4 regions of the Mesorhizobium sp. WSM4833 genome follow, and region 3 is predicted to be linked to each of the others. Evidence: predicted binding sites of a transcription regulator. Region 3 holds the regulator's gene; each other region holds the start of a gene.
What was found. Region 3 encodes LexA, which represses DNA repair genes until DNA is damaged. Its sites were predicted from a motif close to TGTTCNNNNTGTGTTCNG; they were not measured.

Region 1: the regulator LexA is predicted to act here: its motif matches at 1,800-1,817, upstream of dinB (DNA polymerase IV).
Region 2: the regulator LexA is predicted to act here: its motif matches at 2,644-2,661, upstream of recA (recombinase RecA).
Region 4: the regulator LexA is predicted to act here: its motif matches at 2,321-2,338, upstream of AC0L2D_RS26935 (2'-5' RNA ligase family protein).

Annotation. Positions count from the first base shown of each region.
Region 1 is NZ_JBVVQG010000002.1:64,771-69,057, reverse strand. Features, by position in the region: gene AC0L2D_RS03490 (cupin domain-containing protein) at 1-513, shown strand, start outside; gene dinB (DNA polymerase IV) at 523-1,770, opposite strand; gene AC0L2D_RS03480 (winged helix-turn-helix transcriptional regulator) at 1,892-2,308, opposite strand; gene AC0L2D_RS03475 (dihydrofolate reductase family protein) at 2,412-3,011, shown strand; gene AC0L2D_RS03470 (2OG-Fe(II) oxygenase) at 3,036-3,779, opposite strand; gene AC0L2D_RS03465 (methylated-DNA--[protein]-cysteine S-methyltransferase) at 3,776-4,287, opposite strand, start outside.
Region 2 is NZ_JBVVQG010000006.1:252,439-256,725, forward strand. Features, by position in the region: gene AC0L2D_RS14245 (TfoX/Sxy family protein) at 1-258, shown strand, start outside; gene AC0L2D_RS14250 (pseudouridine-5'-phosphate glycosidase) at 502-1,419, opposite strand; gene AC0L2D_RS14255 (carbohydrate kinase family protein) at 1,494-2,438, opposite strand; gene recA (recombinase RecA) at 2,719-3,816, shown strand; gene alaS (alanine--tRNA ligase) at 4,109-4,287, shown strand, end outside.
Region 3 is NZ_JBVVQG010000008.1:213,221-217,507, reverse strand. Features, by position in the region: gene kynU (kynureninase) at 1-784, shown strand, start outside; gene lexA (transcriptional repressor LexA) at 1,195-1,935, shown strand; gene AC0L2D_RS18145 (ComEC/Rec2 family competence protein) at 1,929-4,287, opposite strand, start outside.
Region 4 is NZ_JBVVQG010000017.1:51,564-55,850, forward strand. Features, by position in the region: gene AC0L2D_RS26915 (aminopeptidase) at 1-70, shown strand, start outside; gene AC0L2D_RS26920 (DUF488 domain-containing protein) at 92-445, shown strand; gene AC0L2D_RS26925 (ArsC family reductase) at 659-1,009, opposite strand; gene AC0L2D_RS26930 (nuclear transport factor 2 family protein) at 1,183-1,536, opposite strand; gene AC0L2D_RS26935 (2'-5' RNA ligase family protein) at 1,673-2,278, opposite strand; gene AC0L2D_RS26940 (ABC transporter ATP-binding protein) at 2,456-3,541, opposite strand; gene AC0L2D_RS26945 (cupin domain-containing protein) at 3,531-4,139, opposite strand.

The DNA of each region.
Region 1 (4,287 bases), on a different contig from region 3:
GTGACGGCCGGTGTCACCAAACCCCCAGCCGCGCCGATCCCGCCGATCGCCAGCGATGCTGTCGAATGGAAGGTCGAGGGCGAAGGTCCGCGGTTCGGCGGCCGGTCCAGGCACCTGACTTATGCCGCGCTGGGACGCTCCGACTATCATGTCGGCATGCTGATCGAAGCGCCGGCGCCCGGCATGCGCTTGGCGCCCCGGCACTATCACATGCTGGAAGAGGAGCATGCGCTGATCCTGGAAGGGCAGGTGACGCTGCTGCTTGGCGAGGAGCGCCACGAAATGAAAGCCGGCGACTATGTCTGCTTTCCGGCCGGCCTGGCGGTCGGGCATTCCTTCCTCAACAGCGGCACGGGGCCGTGCCGCTACCTGATGATCGGCGAGAAAAATCCCAACGAGGTCTGCGTCTATCCAGATTCCAACAAGATGGCGGTCGACGCCTTGCGCCGGCGCGACGGCATTTTCGACATGGGAGCGGTGAGGCGGTACTGGGACGGCGAAGAGATGGAGTAGCCCCCGGCTTCACAGCTCCTTCTCCGCCAACTCCCTGAATTCGTCGGGAACCGAGCGCGCCGCCTCCAGTGCCACGGTGCCGTAGCCGACCGCCTGTTTGCCGAAGCGCTCGCGGATCTTGTCGATGGCGCGATCGGCGTCGAAGCGTGCTAGGCCCTTCTTCGTGCCGGGCCGGCGCCTCTCGTCGGCGAGGCCAAGCGGCAGGTCGAGCTGCAACTCGAAGCTTTCCTCAAGATGCGAGACCGAGATCGCCAGCAGCGAGATCATTTTCTCCTGTGGATTGTCGGCAAGCACGCCGCGCACCAGATCGCCGGCGATCTCGGCCAGCATCGCGGTCGCCGAGATCGGCTGGTCAAGCGTGATCGAACGGGTGACGACGCGGAGATCGGCAAAGCGCACGCGTACCGTCACCGTGCGGCCGGGCCTTGCCTTGGCGCGCAGCCGACTGGCGACGCGGTCGGCCAGATGCAGCAGTGTCGGCACGATGACCCGTGCCATAGCCGGCTTCTGGCCAAGCGCCGATTGGGCGCCGGCCGAATGCGCGCGGCGCTTCGTCTCCAGCTTTCGCGGGTCGCGGTTCCAGGACAGGGCGGCGAGCTTTTCGCCGGCGGCGGGACCGAGCAGGCGCGTCAGCGCGCCGCCATGCGTCCTGGCCAGTTGACCGATGGTCTCGACGCCGATCTCGGCCAGCCGCGCCCTGGTCGCCGGGCCGACGCCCCACATCAGTCCGACCGGCAGATCATGCAGGAAGGCGAGTTCGGTGCCGGGTTCGACGACCACCAGCCCGTCGGGTTTGGCGACCTGCGAGGCGATCTTGGCCAGATGCTTGGTGCGCGCCACGCCGATCGAGATCGGCAGGCCGAGTTCGGCCCGCACGCGGCGGCGGATGGTTGTCGCGATCTCCTGCGGCGAGCCGAACAGATGTGTGCAGCCGGCGACGTCGGCAAACGCCTCGTCGATGGAAATGCGCTCGACTACAGGCGTAAAATCGTCGAGCACCTTGATCGCCGCATCGCCCAGCCGCTGGTAATGGCTGAAATTGCCGCCGACGAAGATCAAATGCGGGCAGAGTTCGCGCGCCTTGCGCCCTGGCATACCGCCACGCACGCCGAAGGCGCGCGCCTCATAGGAAGCGGCGAGCACGACGCCGCCGCCCACCGCGATCGGCTTGCCGCGCAGCGACGGATCAAGCAACTGCTCGACAGAGGCGTAGAAAGTGTCGAGATCGGCATGCAGGATGGTGGCTGTCGTTTCCATCGACCGCACATCCGCAGTTGCTGATAGATTGGAACAAATAAAGAACAAAGATGGATCGTTGTCAAGCGAAGGGCGATTGGGTGCGGCAACAGCCATGCCGGTTCGGCTTGAACGCAACCGCCTAGACACTATGCTCCGCTCGCAGCGCCGCTTTCATCTTTTCCAGCGCTGCTTCGCCGCCTGCCGCCAACTGGTCGGTAATCCTGGCCAATCTCTCGTCGGCCTTGCGGTGCTTGCTGCCCCAGGCGCCGAGCGTCGCCAGCACCGGCAATAGGTCGATGCCTGCTTCGGTCAGCCGGTAGACCGTTCTCAAGCCATGCGTCGGGTCGTCGCTTCTGGTGAGGATGCCTTCGTCCTGAAGCGTTTGCAGTCGCTCGGCCAGCGTGCGCGAGGAGATGCCTTCGTCGGATTGCAGGAATTCGCGAAAGTGCTTTTTCCCGGCGAAGACCATGTCGCGGATGATGAGCAGCGTCCAGCGGTCGCCGATGAGTTCGAGCGACAGGTTGATCGGGCAGTCGGATTTTTCGCGCGTCGCCATCTATGGTTCCATTTCTAAATCACTTTACTATTGACATCGTTTTGGCCTTGCGTCAACAGTTCCAAATGTAAACTGTTTTGCGATAGCGGTGAGGAGAATGACGGTGAAAAAGCTGGTCCTGCAGATGCAGATGTCGGTCGACGGCTTTGTCGGCGCCACCGAGGATCATTCCTGGCAGCTCTGGGAGTGGGGTGACGAGAGCGCCTGGGACGATGAGCTGAAGCAGGACTTCAACGCTGTCTTCACAGGCGTCGATACCATCCTGCTCAGCCGCAAGATGGCGCAGGAGGGCTATCTCACCCATTGGGGCAATGCCGCCAAGAAGTTTCCGCACGATCCGTTCTACGCCTTTGCGCAACGCATCGTCGACGCCCGCAAGGTGGTGCTCAGTGATAAGCTCAAGCAATCGGCCGGGGAGCCGGTCTGGGAGCGCACGAGCGTGGCCAGCGGCGACCTGCCGCGCGAAGTCAATGCGCTGAAAGCGGGCGAGGGCGGCGACATGGCCGTGTTCGGCGGCGCCGGTTTCGCGTCGGCGCTGATCGCGGCCGGGCTGGTCGACGAGTTTCAGCTTTTCATCAACCCGGCGGTGCTGGGTGCGGGCCGCCGGATTTTTGATCAGGGCGGTTTTAGAAACCTGCGGCTGCTCGGCTCGAAGGCCTATGACTGTGGCATGGTGGTCAGTCGCTATGCACCGGCGGGGTGAGGGGGACCTCCATCTTCTCCCTGCTCACTTCGCATCGTGAAAAATAATCCCGACCGTGTGGCGCATGCCTGAGCGCAGCCGGCTGACGCCATGACGCAGGTTGACGCGGTAATTGCCTTTGGTGCCCTGCACCGGCCGGTTGTGGACGGCGAAGACAACGGCGTCGCCCTGGCGCAGCGGCACCACCTCGACCCGGCTCTGCATACGCGGCCGCTGCTCGGTCAGCGCGAACTCACCGCCGGTGAAATCCTGGCCCGGTTCGGAGAGCAGGATCGCCACCTGCAGCGGAAAGGCGAGGTCGCCATAGAGATCCTGGTGCAGGCAGTTGAAGTCGCCAGGCACATATTGCAGCAGCAGCGGCGTCGGCCGCGTCTGGCCGGCGGCATGACACTGATCGAGAAACGCGGCATGCGTCGCGGGATAACGCATGGCCTGCCCCATCCGCTCGTTCCACCGATTGGCGACCTCGGCCAGCCTGGGATAGAGCGCGCTGCGCAGGCCGCCCAGAAGGTCGGGCAAGGGATAGCGGAAATAGCGGTACTCGCCCTTGCCGAAGCCGTGCCTGGCCATATGGATGTGGCTGCGGAAATGCTCTTCTTTGGGATAGAGGCCGGCGATCTCCCGGCATTCTTCAGGCGAGAGCAATTTCTCGATCACCGCGCAGCCGAAGCCGTCGAGTTCGGCTGCAAGGGCGGGCCAGTCGTAACCGGCGACACGCGTCCGAGCAGCTTCAACCGCCGATGCGGCAACCCTGGCATGGGCATTCATATCGTAGCCTCCTTATCGATCAGAGCGCGCTTGCGCTCGACGCCCCAGCGGTAGCCCGACAGCGTGCCGTCGGCGCGGACAACACGGTGGCAGGGAATGCCCAGCGCAATCGCGTTGGCGGCACAGGCCGTCGCCACGGCACGGGCGCCGTCCGGCTGGCCGAGGCGCTGGGCCAGCGCGGCGTAGGTGATGGTGGCGCCGCAGGGGATGCCTCGGAGCGTCTCCCACACGCGCTGCTGGAATGGCGTGCCGCGGCGCAGGTCGAGCGGCAGGTCGAGGCCGACGCCAGGCATTTCGATGAAGCGCGCGATTGCCGCAAGATCGTCGCGCAAGGTGGCCCCGTCTTCGACCAGTAGCTTGCCCGGGAAGCGATGGCCAAGATCCCGCTCCAGCGCGTCGGCGTCCGAGCCGATCAGGATGGCGCAGACGCCGATAGCGCTGCGTGCCGCCAGGATTTTACCGATCGGGGATTCGCCGATGGCGTAGGTCATGATATCGAGGGCGGCGA
Region 2 (4,287 bases), on a different contig from region 3:
GGCGGCAAGGGCATCTATTTCGACGGCGTCATCGTCGCCATCGTGCTGCGCGGCGAATTGCTGTTGAAAGCCGACGAGCAAAGCGCCCCCGAGTTCGAGGCCGCCGGCTGCACGCAATGGACCTATACCGGCTCGCGCCACGGCAAGCTGGTCGCCATGCCCTACTGGAGCGTTCCCGACAGCGCTTTTGATGATCCCGACGAGATGACGGTCTGGGCACGCCGGGCGTATGAGGCGGGGCGGCGGGCGGGGAAGTGACGCCAGCCTTGGGGCGCTGGCGCGAGTTAACCCCCCCTCTGTCCTGCCGGACATCTCCCCCTCAAGGGGGAGATCGGACGTCATCGCGACCTTCGCCAATCTTTCGATGGTGAAGGAATGAACGGAGCGCCGAAGCTTCCAATCTCCCCCCTTGAGGGGGAGATGTCCGGCAGGACAGAGGGGGGCGCGAGAAGGAACGCGGCGGTTGCGTTTAGCCGTGCATTGCCGAACGCCTATCCCACCCTACAGAGCCCTGGCTATCCTCGCCGCCAACCTTGCATTGTTTTCCACCAGCGCGATGTTGGTCTTCAGGCTCCTGCCGCCGGTCAGTTCGAGGATTTTTCCCAGCAGGAACGGCGTCACCGCCTTGCCGGTCACGTTGAGCGCTTCGGCGGCCTTCTGCGCGGCGTCGATATAGCCCGCCATCTCCGCAGCCGGGATTTCCTCGTTTTCCGGCACAGGATTGGCAATCAGCATGCCGCCAGCAAGCCCAAGTGCTGCCCGCGTCTGGTAGAAATGCGCGATCTCTTCCGGCTCGTGCAAGGTCAGCGGCGCGCGGAACGGCGATTGCCTGGACCAGAAGGCCGGCATCGTCTCGCAGCCATGGCCGATCACCGGCACGCCGCGCGTTTCCAGCACCTCCAGCGTCTTTTCGATGTCGAGGATGGCCTTGGCACCGGCTGAGACGACAATCACCGGGGTGCGCGCCAGCTCGTCGAGATCGGCGGAAATGTCAAAGCTCTTTTCGGCGCCCTTGTGCACACCGCCGATACCGCCGGTGGCGAACACTTTTATGCCGACCATATGCGCCGCGATCATGGTGGCGGCGACCGTGGTGCCACCGGTGCGCCCTTGCGCCACGGCAAAACCGAGATCGGCGCGCGACAGCTTCATGGCGTCGCCCGTCATCGCCAGCGATTCGCGCTCGCCGTCCGAAAGCCCGATCTTGATGCGGCCGCCAACCACGGCGATCGTCGCCGGCACGGCGCCGCCATCGCTGATGATCTTTTCGACATCGGCCGCCATGGCGCCATTGTCGGGGTAGGGCATGCCATGGGTGATGATGGTGCTTTCCAGCCCCACCACCGGCCGGCCGTCGGCCAGGGCCTGCGCCACCGGCGCGTGGACATCGATGAAGGGGCGGGCGGTCTCAGGGGTCATCAAGGTCTCCTATCCGGAATGCGGCGCGTCCGTCGGACGCTCGGCAACATCGCGGCACTATGAATTCGCCGGTCTCATGCCATTTCCCTGGCATCCGGCACAAGAGCCAACGCTTGCGCGAAGCTCGCCGCGGTGAACTCCGGAACGGCGGCGGCGCTTTCGATGGCAAGCGTCGCCCCGGCAATGCCTTCGCGCAGAGCTGCCCGCAACGGCAGTCCTCGCAGCAAGGCAGCGACCGTTGCGCCCGCCAGCGCATCGCCGGCGCCGGTGACGTCGGCGACTTTTCTTGGTGGCGGCGGCAGGATAGAGAAGGCGCCGGCTTCATCGAAGCCCAGCATGGGCCCGCCGCCTGCCGTCACCACGCCGCTGACGAGGCCGCTGCATCGCAACCCGTCGACGACCTCGCGCTCCGTGGCATTCGCGGCGACGCCGGCCAGCGCCATGGCCTCGCGGCGGTTCATGAAGACCAGCGAAAGCTCCTTCAGCACCGGTAGCAACCGCACCACCTTGGCCGGCGAAATGGCAATCGCGAAAACCGGCTTGCCCGCGGCGAGCGCGACCAGCCGCTCCAGCGCCGTCGTCGGCAGGTTGGCGTCGCAGAAGACGGCATCTGCGGCAGCGATCACCTCCCGCACCTTGGAGCGCCTGATCTGCTTGGGAAACGCCAGGTCGTAGAGCGCCATGTCGGCAAAGCCGACGATCAGTTCGCCTTCGCTGTCGATCAGCGCCGTGTAGCTCGGCGTCGTGCGGTCGAGGAAAACCGCCGACAGGTCGGCAATGCCTGCCTCGGCGATGGCTCGCGAAACGGTGTCGGCAGCGGGATCGCCGCCGCGAACCGACATCAGCGACGCGGAGACGCCGCGCCGCACGGCACTGCGCAAGGCGTTGAAGACGCCGCCGCCGACATCCTCGCGCATCGTGCCCGGATTGGAGGCGGCGGGCACGTAGGCGCCGGACACCTGGCCGCGCCGGTCGATATGGGCGCCGCCTACGGCCAGTATTTTCGCGGATTTCAGCATGCCGGCGATATGACCTTTGTTATTCCAGCCGCACAAGCGCTAGGCTGTGCGACCGAGCTTCGCATGCAAGGCGGCGATTCGGCAGGTCGAAACAACCGAGCCGTCTGGCCCAACGTGCGGTGCATTCCTGATCGAATCCTTGGACAAAAAAAGAACAAATCCGGATAATGCTTGTTTTTCAGATATTTGATCCCTCTTGCCAAATGAGAACAAAAAAGGTACAAATAGGCAGGGATTACGGATTGTCCGGCCTTCATTGACGACCAAGGGGTGATGTATCATGGCTCAGAATTCTTTGCGGCTGGTAGAGGACAAGGCAGTGGACAAATCAAAGGCTCTGGATGCGGCGCTGTCGCAGATCGAGCGGGCTTTCGGCAAGGGCTCGATCATGCGGCTCGGCGCGAACGAGCAGGTCGTCGAGATCGAAACGGTGCCGACCGGCTCGCTTGGCCTCGACATCGCGCTTGGCGTCGGTGGCCTGCCGCGCGGCCGCATCATCGAGATCTACGGGCCGGAAAGCTCGGGCAAGACGACGCTGGCCCTGCACACCGTGGCCGAAGCCCAGAAGAAGGGCGGCATCTGCGCTTTCGTCGATGCCGAGCACGCGCTTGACCCGGTCTATGCCCGCAAGCTTGGCGTCGATCTCGAAAACCTGCTGATCTCGCAGCCCGACACCGGTGAGCAGGCGCTGGAAATCTGCGACACGCTGGTGCGCTCCGGCGCCATCGACGTGCTGGTGGTCGATTCGGTCGCGGCGCTGACGCCACGCGCCGAAATCGAAGGCGAGATGGGCGATTCGCTGCCCGGCCTGCAGGCCCGCCTGATGAGCCAGGCGCTGCGCAAGCTGACCGCCTCGATCTCGCGCTCCAACACCATGGTGATCTTCATCAACCAGATCCGCATGAAGATCGGCGTCATGTTCGGTTCGCCCGAGACGACGACCGGCGGCAACGCGCTGAAATTCTACGCATCGGTGCGCCTCGACATCCGCCGCATCGGCTCGGTCAAGGACCGCGACGAAGTCGTCGGCAACCAGACCCGCGTCAAGGTGGTCAAGAACAAGCTGGCGCCGCCCTTCAAGGTGGTCGAGTTCGACATCATGTATGGTGAAGGCGTGTCCAAGACCGGCGAACTGGTCGATCTCGGCGTCAAGGCCGGCGTGGTCGAGAAGTCGGGCGCCTGGTTCTCCTACAATTCGCAGCGTCTCGGCCAAGGCCGCGAGAATGCCAAACTGTTCCTGCGCGACAATCCCGACACCGCACGCGAGATCGAGCTGGCGCTCCGACAGAATGCCGGGCTGATCGCCGAAAAGTTCCTTGAGAATGGCGGCTCCGAAGGTGGCGACGACGGGTTCGAGGAGGAATCCGGCGCGATGTGACAACTCGCGAGGTCGGCCGGAGTTCGGCCATAATCGCATTCTATTATCTCAGGCTTAAGTAATCGAGTTCCGCGTTAATGCGTTTTGAAACCGCCGGCCCAGTGCCGGCGGTTTTGCGTTTCGGCGGCGAAAACAGGCCGGTTCGAACGGCCGGCAAAGGCCGTGGATTGGACGAATTCCGTGTTTCTGGACAGGGTGAAGCGCGGCGGCTAAAAGGCCAAGTCCTAATCTTCTAAAACGCAGAGCCCATTTCCGCCGGTTTGCCGGCGGCCCTTCCGAAAAGGCAGCATTCATGAGTGGCGTGAACGAAATCCGGTCGACATTTCTCGACTACTTCCGCAAGGAGGGTCACGAGATCGTCGCGTCAAGTCCGCTGGTGCCGCGCAACGATCCGACGCTGATGTTCACCAACGCCGGCATGGTGCAGTTCAAGAACGTCTTCACCGGCCTGGAGAAGCGGCCCTATTCGCG
Region 3 (4,287 bases):
GACCATCGAAGAGCTGATCGACGAAAACGTGGCGGTGGTGCTGGTCAACCACGTCAATTACAAATCGGGTGAACTGCGCGACATGGCGGCGCTGACGCGCAGGGCTCATGCGGCCGGAACGCTGATCGTCTGGGATCTCTGCCACACCGCCGGCGCCCTGCCCGTCGAGCTCGATCAGGCAAATGCCGATTTCGCTGTCGGCTGCACGTACAAGTACCTCAACGGCGGTCCGGGCGCGCCGGCCTTCATCTATGCCGCACAGCGCCACCACGGCGATATCAGCCAGCCGCTCAGCGGCTGGTGGGGCCATGCGCGGCCCTTTGCCTTCGAACGGGGTTATGTTGCCGGCACCGGCATCCGCCGTTTTCTGTGCGGTACGCAACCGGTCCTGTCGATGCGGGCGCTCAAAGGCGCGCTTGCCATCTGGAGCGACGTCGACATGGCGGCATTGCGAAAGAAGAGCGTCGCGCAGACAGAACTGTTCATCCAGCTCGTCGAAGCCAAGTGCGGCGCCTACGGTCTCACGCTGGAGACTACCCGCGACGCGACCAGGCGCGGCAGCCAGGTGTCGTTCCTTCACGACCACGGCTATCAAATCATGCGGGCGCTGATCGAGCGCGGGGTGATCGGTGACTTCCGCGCACCGTCGACCATCCGTTTCGGCTTCACGCCGCTCTATGTCAGCTACAAGGATGTGTGGCTGGCGGTTGAGGTTCTGGAAGATATTCTGCGCACGGGTGCATGGAAGGACCAGCGTTTCGCCGTCAAGGAAGCCGTTACCTGACGCACCGATCCCGGCGATCCGCCGTCGCTGCCCTCACTGCCTGGCAAATGACGGAGAGCTGAATTTCCAGCCAAAATGCCCAACTGACGTTGGCGTTTTGGCTCCGTTTCGTTCACGGCCAACGAACGTCCCGAAGGTTGCAATCGCCCCTTGTCGAGGTCGATCGACAGATAATGCCAAGCTTTGGTAGAGGATAAGCCACAGGTCATTAACCATAACAATTTCAATGTGAGCAGGCGCATTGCCGAAGGTGGCGCCCGTCGATCGTAACCCGCTGGCAAGCGCCAAATAATTTCAGCAGCCTTAACAAATTCATTAAACTTTAAACGGTTGCAGAACACAACTGGAACAGATAGTGTTTGTTCTGGGTTTGTTTTTCGATTCTGGTTTCAGGGAACCTGGGGGCCGCCATGCTGACACGCAAGCAACATGAACTGCTGATGTTCATCCATGAACGCCTGAAGGAGAGCGGCATTCCGCCATCCTTCGACGAGATGAAGGAGGCGCTCGACCTTGCCTCCAAATCCGGGATTCATCGGCTGATCACGGCCCTTGAGGAGCGCGGCTTTATCCGTCGGCTGCCCAATCGGGCCCGCGCGCTGGAAGTGCTGCGGCTGCCGGACTCCATCGCGCCAGGCCTCAATGCGGCAAAGAAGTTTTCGCCAAGCGTCATCCAGGGCAGTCTTGGTCAGGGTGGTGCTCTTGGCCGGCAGATCAAGCCGGCGCCTTCGCGGATGCCTTCGCCCGGCAATGACGACGATGCGGTCTCTGCCGTTTCGATCCCGGTCATGGGTCGCATCGCCGCCGGCGTGCCGATCGATGCCATCCAGCATCAGACGCATTCGATTTCGGTGCCGCCGGACATGATCATGGGCGGCGCGCACTATGCGCTGGAGGTCAAGGGCGATTCGATGATCGAGGCCGGCATCTTCGACGGCGACACCGTTATCATCCGTAACGCCGACACGGCCAGCCCCGGCGAGATCATCGTGGCGCTGGTCGATGAAGAGGAAGCGACGCTGAAGCGGTTCCGCCGCAAGGGCGCCTCGATTGCCCTCGAAGCCGCCAATCCAGCCTACGAGACACGGATTTTCGGGCCGGACAGGGTCAAGGTGCAAGGCAAGCTCGTCGGCCTGATCCGTCGCTACTGAGACGGCTGTGGGTTGACCACTGGCTTCTCGGGTTTCTTGAAGGGTGCCAGCCCCCTCGCCTCGCGAGAGTATTTGCGTTGCGTGTGCCAGGGCCGATATGGGCTGTCCACGGCGAAGCTGATTGTCGCCGGCGTGGTCGCCGATTGGCGATCGAAGAAGACCGCGGCACTGCCTTTGCGAGCCAGTTGCCGCTTGGTGATAACGAGAACCAGCGGGTTATGACAGGCGTCATAGGCGGTGGCGTCGTTGACGACGATCAGCTCGGCGAAGCCGCAGGCTTTCCAGGTGTCCTTGCGGTCCTCGACATAGGCAATGATCGCACCGGACATGTGCCTGGCCACGCAAACGCCTGAGGAGCAATAGAACGGCGACCCCGGCGGTAGCTCAACGGCATCCGCGACGTCGAATTGCCCATCGCTGTTGTCGAACACTTCCGGAACGACGATGGTTTCCGATGTCAGCGCGCGTTTCCAGTTGTCGACGGTGAATTCGTTCGGCCGTTGCCGGCTGACGGCAAGCTCACCGCCACCGATCGGCAACGCCACCAGCCGGGCGTCTTCTGAGATCAGCACATCGGGCGTGCGCGTATCCGAGACGGTCAGCAAGCCTGCCAACGCGAATGGCAGAGCCGCGAGCCGCAGCCATGTCGTCGCCATCGTCGCGATGACCAGGGCAATGGCCACCAGCAGGACCGACTGTTGCGAAATCAGCCCGACCCCATCGACAGGCGAACGCTCGGAGATCCAGCCCGATATGGCGATCATCATCGTCAGGCCCTTGCCCATCAGGTAGAGACCTGGCCAATCCAATCCGAAAGGCATCAGCAGCGCGCTGGCGACGGCCAGGAACATGACGACGGTGACGATCGGCATAACCGCGAGATTGGCGAACAGGCTGAGCGGCGACACACGCTGAAAATGCCAGATGGCAAACAGCGTCGTGGCGCTGCCGGCGATGATCGAGGTCATGGCCAGACCGATTGCCGCCAGCAGGAATTTTCGTGTCAGGAACCCGGGCAAGGATCGCTTCGGCGGCGGCGGTCTTGCTTTTCCCGCGCGGTGATCCGCCCAGCCGGCATAGGCGCCGACCAGAGCTGCGGTCGCGGCGAACGACATCTGAAAACTCGGGCCGACCACCTCATGCGGCGACACCACGATGACGGCGATCGCCGAGATCGCCAGATTGCGCATGGTGAGTGCTGCTCGATCGAACAGAACTGCAATCAGCATCACTGCCAGCATGATGAAGCTGCGCTCGGCGGCGACGACGATACCTGAGATGACGAGGTAGGCTGCGATCGAGAACAGTGCGGCGGCAGCGGCATACTTCTTGACCGGGCGACGCGCGGAAAAATCGGGAAACAAGGCGAAGGCGCCGCGCAGCAACCCCATGATGGTGCCGGCGACCAGAGCCATGTGCAGTCCCGAAATGGAGATGATGTGGTAGATGCCGGTACGTCGCATCGCCTCATTGATGTCGTCGGGAATGCCGGCGCGCACGCCGACGATCAGCGCCGCGGCGATCTCGCCTTCGGCGCCGCCGACGCTCGCCCTGATATGGTCGGCGATGCCTTCACGGGCATTTTCCACGCTGGAGGAAATTCGGGCCGACAGCGGCATGTCGCCATCATCGCTGACGACAAGCTTTGGATTGCCGAGAAAGAATCCGCTGCCACCAATGCCGGCAAAATAGCTGTCGAAGGAGAAATCATAGCTGTCCGGTCGCACCGGCCCGGTCGGCGGCAAAAGCTTGGCATATCCAGTGATGAGCGAGCCTGCGGTCACGTCAGCCGGGATCTTGCGTGCCGAAAGCCGTACCCGTTCCGGCGCATAGCGCAGTTTCGGTCTTGCGGTCGATGTTACGTCGATGGTCAGCCGGATACGGCCAGTTTCCATCCGGTCGAGCGAGACGACGCGGCCGGTCACCTGCGTCGAGATTTCCGAGCCCAACATTTGTGTGCCCGCACGCCACGTCTCGACCTTGGCAGCAAGCAGTCCTAGGGCGCACAAAAGTGCCGCCATGAAACACAGATGGGTCTTTGGCCATGAGCGCGAGACCAGCGCACAGATCCCCGTCAGGATGACAACCGCGACAGGTCTCGCAAAGTCGGGTTCAGCCGTCAGCGAAAAATAGCCGATCGCTCCGATCGCAAGGCAGACCGGCACCAGCAGGAAGGCCACGCCCCGGTCGAGTTCCAGGCTCGCCGCCGTGTTCACGCTGTGGCGCAGGCGAGGCAGTGATATCAGGCCGATCTGCCGGCGCACGCGCACGATCCTGCCGGTTTCGGCAACAGGAACAGAGGCGGCGACACCCGTTTGCAAGGGCAGCTTGCCGGAATCCGGCACGACGGGC
Region 4 (4,287 bases), on a different contig from region 3:
GATCGACATCGATGGCGTCCACAAGGACGGCGCCCGCGTGCCTGTCATGCGCAAGGGCGAGTGGGCCTGAGGGTTCCAGCCAGGAGGTGTGATGGCCTTCAAGATCGCGGTCAAGCGTATCTACGAGCCGCCCGCTGCCGATGACGGGCAGCGGGTTCTGGTCGACCGCATCTGGCCGCGCGGCGTCAGCAAGCAAGACGCCGCGCTGACGCTGTGGTTGAAGGACATCGCGCCGAGCGACGAGTTGCGCAAATGGTTCGGACACGAGGCGGTGCGCTGGGCGGAGTTTCAGGAGCGGTATGGCGCTGAGCTGGATGGGAATGGCGCGGCGGTGACGCAGTTGCGAGGCCTGCTGGGTAACGGCAAGGTGACGCTGCTCTACGGCGCGCATGACGAGGCGCACAACAATGCGGTGGCGCTGGCGGGGTATCTGCGCGGACGCTGAGATTTTATGGCGGTCGGCGGGACAGCGCCCCCCCTCTGGCCTGCCGGCCATCTCCCCCTCAGGTGGGGAGATCCGCTGTCATCATCTTCTTCGCAAATCCCGAACGTGACAGGAATGGCGGAGCGGCGAAGCTGCCAATCTCCCCACTTGAGGGGGAGATGTCCGGCAGGACAGAGGGGGGCGCCACGGAACACCGTGGACCGAGAGGCAGCTCTACTCCCCCACCGCCGCCTCATAGACATCAGCCTTGAACCCGACCATAACCCGGTCGCCTACCTCCAGAACCGGCCGCTTGATCATGATCGGCTTGGCCAGCATCAGCGCCTTGGCGCTCTTCTCGTCGAGACCCTGCTTTTCCTTGTCCGGCAGCTCGCGGAACGTCGTGCTCGCCTTGTTGAGCAGCTTTTCCCAGCCGACCTTGCCCGCCCAACCATCCAGCCGCTTCGCGTCCAGTCCCTCGGCCCTGAAATCGTGAAACCGGTAGGCTACGTCATGGCCTTCCAGCCAGACGCGCGCCTTCCTGACCGTGTCGCAGGTGGTGATGCCGTACATGGTGATCGTCAAAAGCGTGCTTCCTTGGCTGACTGTCGAATCCGTTCCACAGACTAAACCGCCCTTCCCGATTTGCCAGAGCCGTTGCCATATCTCCGTTCCACATGACGGCCAGGACAATGTCCTGGCCGTCTAACCTCCAGATCATGCAGCAGCGATGTGAGCCGGAAGCCGGGGGTCCGGCCTCAATAATAGAAGCGCTCTTCGGTGATCTTGCCGTTTTTGACCGTGTAGAGGCCAACTTCATCCATGGTGACACGCTCGCCGGTAGCCTTGGGCGTTATGTCGAACTTGAAGCGCACCGCGAACTGGTCGCCATTGACATAGGGGCCTTCGACAGAGCCGCCATGGACTTCATTGTTCTCCTGCCACCACTGGCCCTTCTGCCTGAGAGCCTCCTTGCCACGGGAGATGGCCATCGGCCCCTCCATGGCTTCGTAGCTCACGATATCGTCGGAATTGTACTTCTCGGCGGCAGCTTCGTTCTCGCCCTGCTTGAGCAGCTCGGTAAAATCCTTGGCAATTTCCGCGATGGTCATTTGCGTTCCTCCTGTTCAGACGCACTGCAAATAGGCAACGACTCGCTGGCCTGCCATCGTCGGACCACGGGGTAGCTGACAAGCCATGTCAGGATGATGGATATCGCTCGGAGTATGTGACGACGATGTGAGCACATCACATCGCGCTCAGCGGCCAACATTCCGGGAAAACGTACTTCTTCAGTCCGCGCAAGCTGTGCACAAGGACGAACTCTCGTGCAACAAAGCTGATTGGGCCCATAGGCTGTTTGGGGACAAGTTTTCGGTCATATGCAAGCGTCAGATGCGGAACGAAACCATCTGACGCCTTGAGGCCTTCGCGCAGCATTTCGACGCCGAGCTTCCTGCTCAACTCACAAACCGGTCCGTCATCGGCGAGAAGCACGAAAGGGTGTTTGGCTGGCTTGCCCCTAGTCGCCGGTCGGCCGGGAAAGCTACTGGCATAGCGAAAGGTAACCTCGAACGGGGCCATCGCAATGCGCCGTCCCGATCGGGCGGCCGCAAAAAGAATTTTGGACCGTAGCCTTTTGTAATCACCGACATGCTGCAGGCTAACGTGAAAACGCTCCGGTAGCAGTTGGTCGCCGGTTACCCCGCATTGGCCGCATAGCCGATTTTGACAATCGGCAAAGCGCGAATGGTCCTTAGACTGCAAAAACAAACCGAAGAACACGCGCTCGGGCCGTTTAGGCCGCCATGGCGGCTCTGGAAGTCCATAGTCGAATTCGCCTTGCAGATACATACGCACACGCCCGGCAAAGAACGCTCCTGTTTTGCTCCATTCCGGAACAAAACAGGAACGCTCTCCTTGAGTCAAGCCTGGAATCTATTCGAGCTCACGCCCAGCAGCCGATGATACCCTCGACCTCGAGGAAATCGTGGATCGCCCAGTTGGCCCCGGTTTTTAGAGTTCGATGAACTAACCTGGCAGCACTGGGCAGTTGGCGCCACGGCGCAGGCTGATATGCGCCACGTCGCCGACCTGGAAGCGAAAACCCTCGGCCTGGCGCGGCGCGTCGATGACGACAGGTGCGCCCTGCCCGAGTTCGGCATGCAGGCGCAGCGTGCGGCCGTGAAAGACGACGCTGTTGACGCGCGCCGGTGCGGTGCCGGGCGCGGCCTCGGTCATCGCCAGCAAATCCTCCGGGCGCACGCCGATGGTGCGGGTAGCGCCCTCGGCAGGTGCCTCGCCGGTTTCAGAAATAGCCTCCAGCGGCAGGGTGCCGGCGGTGAAACGCAAGCGATCGCCATCGCGGCCGACAAACCGTGATTGCAGGAGATTCATGGTGCCGATGAAGCTCGCCACAAACTTCGTGGCAGGCCGGTCATAAAGTGTGGCCGGCGGTGCGATCTGCTCGATGCGGCCCTTGTTCATGACGACGATGCGGTCGGAAATCGACAGCGCTTCGGTCTGGTCGTGGGTGACCATGACGAAGGTGGTGCCAAGCCGCGACTGCAGCCGCTTCAGCTCAACCTGCATCTGTTCGCGCAGATGCGCATCGAGCGCCGACAACGGCTCGTCGAGCAGCAGCACGCGCGGCTCGCAGACGATGGCACGCGCGAGCGCGACGCGTTGGCGCTGGCCGCCAGACAGTTCGGAGACACGGGCGCCAAGCTTGTCGGCGAGACCGACCATGTCGAGCGCTTCGCCGGTGCGCTTAGCCTGTTCGGCTCCAGACAGTTTGCGCAGCGACAGACCGAAGCCGACATTTTCTGCAACATTCATGTGCGGGAACAGCGCGTAGTCCTGGAACACGGTATTGACCGGCCGGTCGAACGGGCGAAGTGCCGTGATATCGCGGCCGTCTAGCAGCACCTTGCCGCTCGACGGGCTTTCGAAACCGGCGATGACGCGCAGACTGGTGGTCTTGCCGCAACCCGACGGCCCGAGCAGCGTGATGAACTCGCCGCTGATAATGTCGAGATCGACGGCGTCGAGCCCGACGATGCCGCCAGGAAAAATCTTCGAGACCGCCTGCAGCCGGACGAGTGGATCAGGCGCCATCGCGAACCTCGGACGGCTTCGTGGTGTTGACCCAGAGAATCTGGCACCGCTCGGCGCCCGGATTGCGGAAGGCATGCAAAAGCGTGCTCTTGAAGGCAAAGCTGTCGCCGGCCTTCAGCACGTACTTTGTCGAATCCACCACCAGTTCGACCTCACCAGCCAGCACGAAGCCGAATTCATGGCCGGCATGCGCATAGGCCTCGACCGTGCCGCCGCCGGCTTCCACCGTCACCAGCATGCCGGTCAGCGTCGCGCCCGGGGGTGACAGCAGCGCCTTGGCAATGCCTTCCGATTTCACCGGGATTTGCCGCCGCTTGTCGGCACGCACGCAATAGAGGTCGTTCGCCGTATCGCTGCCGTCGGCGATCAGCGCCGACGGCTCGATGTCGAGGGCGGCGGCGAGCGGCCAGATCACCTTGACGCGCAGCGAGGACATGCCGCGCTCGATCTGGCTCAATGCACCGATCGACACGCCGGCCTTTGCCGCAAGATCGGCCAGCGACAGCTTGCGCTCCAGCCGCAGCGCCCGCACCCGCCTGCCGACCCGCACATCGGCATCGTCCTTCGGCTTTTCAGCCGTTTCGTCCAGCATGTCCATGCGTTAGTCCTCGTTTGCTTTCCCTTCTCCCCTTGTGGGAGAAGGTGGATCGGCGCGCAGCGCCGAGACGGTTGAGGGGTGTTCCAGCGGAGTGAGACGCTGGTGTTCCCTGGAGCACCCCTCATCCGTCGCCTTCGGCGACACCTTC